2 regions of the Brochothrix thermosphacta DSM 20171 genome follow, and region 1 is predicted to be linked to the other one. Evidence: riboswitches for the same ligand, from Rfam matches in the RefSeq annotation. Region 1 holds a riboswitch; the other holds the start of a gene.
What was found. Region 1 has a riboswitch for S-adenosylmethionine ahead of metX (homoserine O-acetyltransferase MetX). Riboswitches for the same ligand answer to the same signal wherever they lie in the genome.
Positions count from the first base shown of each region.

Region 2: linked by a shared signal. The riboswitch ahead of V6S17_RS10990 (MetQ/NlpA family ABC transporter substrate-binding protein) and the one ahead of metX (homoserine O-acetyltransferase MetX) in region 1 are both predicted to bind S-adenosylmethionine.

Region 1 covers NZ_CP145608.1:556,216-558,426, forward strand. Annotated here, with positions in the region: gene metX (homoserine O-acetyltransferase MetX) at 57-1,160, opposite strand; SAM riboswitch class I at 1,246-1,347, opposite strand; gene V6S17_RS02895 ((Fe-S)-binding protein) at 1,496-2,211, shown strand, end outside.
Region 2 covers NZ_CP145608.1:2,206,237-2,208,447, reverse strand. Annotated here, with positions in the region: gene V6S17_RS10995 (methionine ABC transporter ATP-binding protein) at 1-541, opposite strand, end outside; gene V6S17_RS10990 (MetQ/NlpA family ABC transporter substrate-binding protein) at 569-1,384, opposite strand; SAM riboswitch class I at 1,467-1,578, opposite strand; gene V6S17_RS10985 (DUF2653 family protein) at 1,782-2,211, shown strand, end outside.

The sequences.
Region 1 (2,211 bases):
CATTTTGGATGAGTAATTTAAAATTTATAAAAGAATATTATTGCTGAAACAAGTCCCTAACTAGCAGGACTTGTTTTTTTTATTTTTGCAAGAAATTGTGAAACAAGTGGACTGATTTTAGCTGATTCAATCAAAAAGGCATCATGCCCATAAATTGAACTTAATTCATGATAGGTAACGGGTACGTTGTTAGCTTCAAGAATTGTTCGAGCAAAGCGACATTGTTCAATTTTAAAAAGCTGATCTTCTTTGAAGGCAATATAAAGATAGGGTGTGCGCACAGTGGCAATCGAAGTGCTTTTTTGATTAGGAGAAACAGCATCAAATAAATCGATCATACGTGTCAGGTATAAAAAACTGAGTGCGTCAAAACGTTGGATAAATTTTTCACCCTGATAATTAAGGTACGATTCAACATCAAATAACTGGTGCCAACTTTCAGTGGTTGTTGTGTTTTCATTAAGAGGGGCCATACTAAATTGCGTATCCAACATCCGATCTGTACGGTAGGTTAACATCGCTAACATTCTAGCATGTGCTAGCATTGGTGGTTGTTCTGTATAGCGTCCCTTTTTAAACTGAGGATCAGATAGGATGAGCTGACGCATCACATGATTAAAACCAACATTTTCAGGACTTGAGGCAAGTGGTGATGCAAGATTAATTACTCCCGAGATGAAGTCCGGATAATCAATTGCCCATTGAGTGGCTTGAATCCCTCCCATTGATCCACCGACAACGCAAAAAAGATGATCAATACCCAGCTGTGAAAGTAACTCTTTTTGAACACGGACCATATCACTTGCATGGATTGTTGGAAAATCAAGCAAGTAAGGTTGATTGGTTTCAGGATTAAACGATTGTGGTCCAGTCGAGCCATAACAGCCGCCTAAAACATTAATGCATATTAAAAAATAAGTATCTGTATCTAACATTTTACCTGCACCAACAAAGTCATCCCACCAGCCTTCTTGATCGTCGTCACTATGTTTCGCAACATGGGCATCCCCAGTCAAGGCATGTGTAATAAGGATGGCATTACTTGAATTTTTGTTTAAAGAGCCATATGTTTCATAGGCAACCGTAATGTTTTTTAATTGTACGTGTGATGCAAGATTTAAAGGTTTATCAGTAAATAGAACCATTTCTTTACGATGCATATGTCATCCCCCTTAAGAAAATAAAAAACGCTTAACTACAATGTCAAAATAGACAAAGAGTTAAACGTTGAATGTTAACGTTCAGCACTTATCTGTCAGTAATGACTGTTGGATGTAGCACCGTGAACAATCGTTCCGGTTGCTAAGGTATCAGCGGGCCAAGTCCCTCCACCTTTCTGGATAAGTAGATTCAATTAACATTTATTATGATTGATTGCACAACAGTTGTCAATCTTCATTTTTTTTAGACTAGTAATAGAAATTAGTTTTAAAAAAAGTTATACTAGAGTAATAGGATAAAGACACAAACAAAACAGAGAAAAGAGGCTAAAACTGTGAAAGTGACTATTTTTTCAACTTGTTTAGTAGACATGATGTTCCCAGAAGTAGGAAAAGCAATGGTAGAAGTACTGGAACGCTTTGGTTGTAAAACTGATTTACCAGGATCGCAAATTTGTTGCGGTCAACCTACTTATAACAGCGGTTATCATAAAGACAGCCGTGCTTCAATGATTAATCAGATGAAGGCGTTTAAAAACGCAGAATACGTTGTCGGACCCTCAGGTTCGTGCGTAGCAATGTTAAAAGAATATAAAGAGATATTTAAAGATGATGAAATTTACCGTGATGAAGCGGCAGCGTTGCATGACAAGACATATGAATTCACACAATTTATTGTTAACGTACTAGGTATTACAAATGTGGGTGCTCATTTAGAAGGTAAAGCAACTTACCATCGCTCATGTCACATGACGCGTTTGTTAGGAGAAAAGAAAGCACCGTATCAATTATTAGATGAAGTCGAAGGGTTAGAAATGATTCCACTAGCACACATTGAAAACTGTTGTGGTTTTGGAGGGACATTCTCTGTTAAAATGCCTGATATCTCAGAACAAATGGTGACTGAAAAAGTAGAGGATATTGTTAACACAGGTGCTGAAATTTTAATCAGTGCAGATATGGGTTGTTTAATGAATATTGGTGGGAAGTTTAATCGTGATGGTAAACGTATCCGCATTATGCATATCGCCGAAGTCTTAAACAATGATGT
Region 2 (2,211 bases), 910 kb from region 1:
CAAGGATAGACTCTGTTGTAGTGGGATCAAGTGCACTTGTTGCTTCGTCGCTTAATAAAATTTCTGGTTCATGTGAAAGGGCACGTGCAATCGCTACACGTTGTTTTTGCCCACCAGATAACTGTGCAGGAAAAGCTGACGCTCGATCACTTAAACCAACGATTTCTAAGTATTTCTTAACGCGCTGTTGGATAAGATCTTTTGATAACCCTGCGAGTTTCAATGGAATAGCCACATTATCATATACAGTTGCAGTTGTAAGTAAATTGTAACCTTGAAAAATCATTCCGATTTTTTGACGTGTTTGTTGTAAGTCATTTTTATTTAAATCATTTAGTTTGATACCGTCAACAAAAACTTCACCCTCAGTCGGTGTTTCTAATAGATTGATACAACGTATGAGAGTACTTTTACCAGCGCCACTATAACCAATCACGCCATAAATTTCACCTTTATGAACACTTAAAGAAACGTTATCTAATGCGTTGATTGTTTTTTTACCAACTTTATAATTTTTCGTAATGTTTTTTAATTCAATCATGCCTTACGCCTCCAGTAATACAGTCATTTACCAAGTTGGAACAACCGAACCTTTAAATTGTTTTGCGATAAATTCTTTCACATCATCAGATTGATAATACTTTTTAAGTTTTGCGACAATAGCATCATCTTTATTTTCGGTACGAACAACAAAGTAGTTAGGATATGGGTTTTTAACTAATGGCTCGTGGTAAATAGCATTATCTTTAATGTTAAGCCCAGCACCCATTGCAAAGTTTGTATTAATAGCAGCAACAGCTACTTCACCTAATTGAGCTGGAATTTGTGCAGCGTCAAGTTCAACAATTTGCAAATCAAGTTTATTTTCAACAACATCTTTTTTAGTTGTATTTTCGCCAGCGTTTTTATCAAGTTTAATGATGCCAGCTTTTTCAAAAAGTTGTAACGCACGCAATTCATTTGCAGGATCATTAGGAACAGCGATTTTATCACCTTTTTTGAGATCTTTTAAATCTTTAAGTTTATCTGAGTAGATACCAAGTGGAAATGCTACTGTGCTGAAAGCTTCCGTTATTTTAAAATCTTTTGATTTAACTTGGTTTTTTAAAAAGGGTAAAGTTTGGAAACTATTTGCATCTAATTCCCCTTGATCTAAAGCCGTATTGGGTGTGTTGTAATCACTAAATACTTTAAGTTTCACCGTTACGCCATCTTTTTTAGCAACTTTAGCAACTTCTTGCATGATTTGCTCATGGGGTCCACCCGTTACACCGACTGTAATTCTTTTATCATCAAGTGCTTTGCTACTGTTACCACAAGCAGTTAGAGTGAAAACTGCTACTAAAATAAAGATAAAGCCTACTGATTTTTTGATGTTATGCATAATGATTTCCCCCTAGGATATGTTTTGAAAAAAGATAATAAAAAAAACTTCTCTAAAAGAGAAGTTGGCAGTGGACATACTTCTCTCATCTATCACAATCTATGAAGATTGTGTTGGATTTAGCACCTCATCAAATTAAATTGACAGGTTGCCGGGTTTCATAGGGCCAGTCCCTCCACCACTCTGGATAAGAAATTTATTTAGTTTATTAAACTTTGATAAATATGAGTATAGCTATAAAAAGATAATAAGTCAATCTCTTTCGAATATTCAGTCAATAACAATTTGAAAAAAGTTACTAACTGTGTTTTTGATGATAACGGATACATATCTTTTGAGTCAGGTATAAAAAGATGGTAAAATAAAGTCAGACACAAAGAAATAGAGGGGGAAGATTTTGAAGAAATTAATAAGTATTATGATGGCCGTTGTTATTATGATGTCACCGGTAGGGACACAAGCTATTAACTTTGTCACACCTGATCAATATAAAACAACATCCGTTACAACTGTAAGTGCAAAAATGCGTGGTGGTGGATACCGTTCGAGCAATCGTTCATATAACACTAATAGCAATCGTGTGAAGAGTAACACAAACCGAACAAATACAAATCGTGCCGCTACAAATAAAGCTGTTACAGCGAATAAAGCACAAGCTAAAAGTCGTTTTGGTGGATTCCTAGGTGGGATGATGCTCGGAGGTTTAGCAGGAATGCTATTTGGTGGTATGCTAGCAAATATGGGTGGTTTCGGAAACATCTTGGGAATGATTATTAATGTATTAGCGATTATTATTATTATTCGTTTAGTATTTATGATTATTTCAC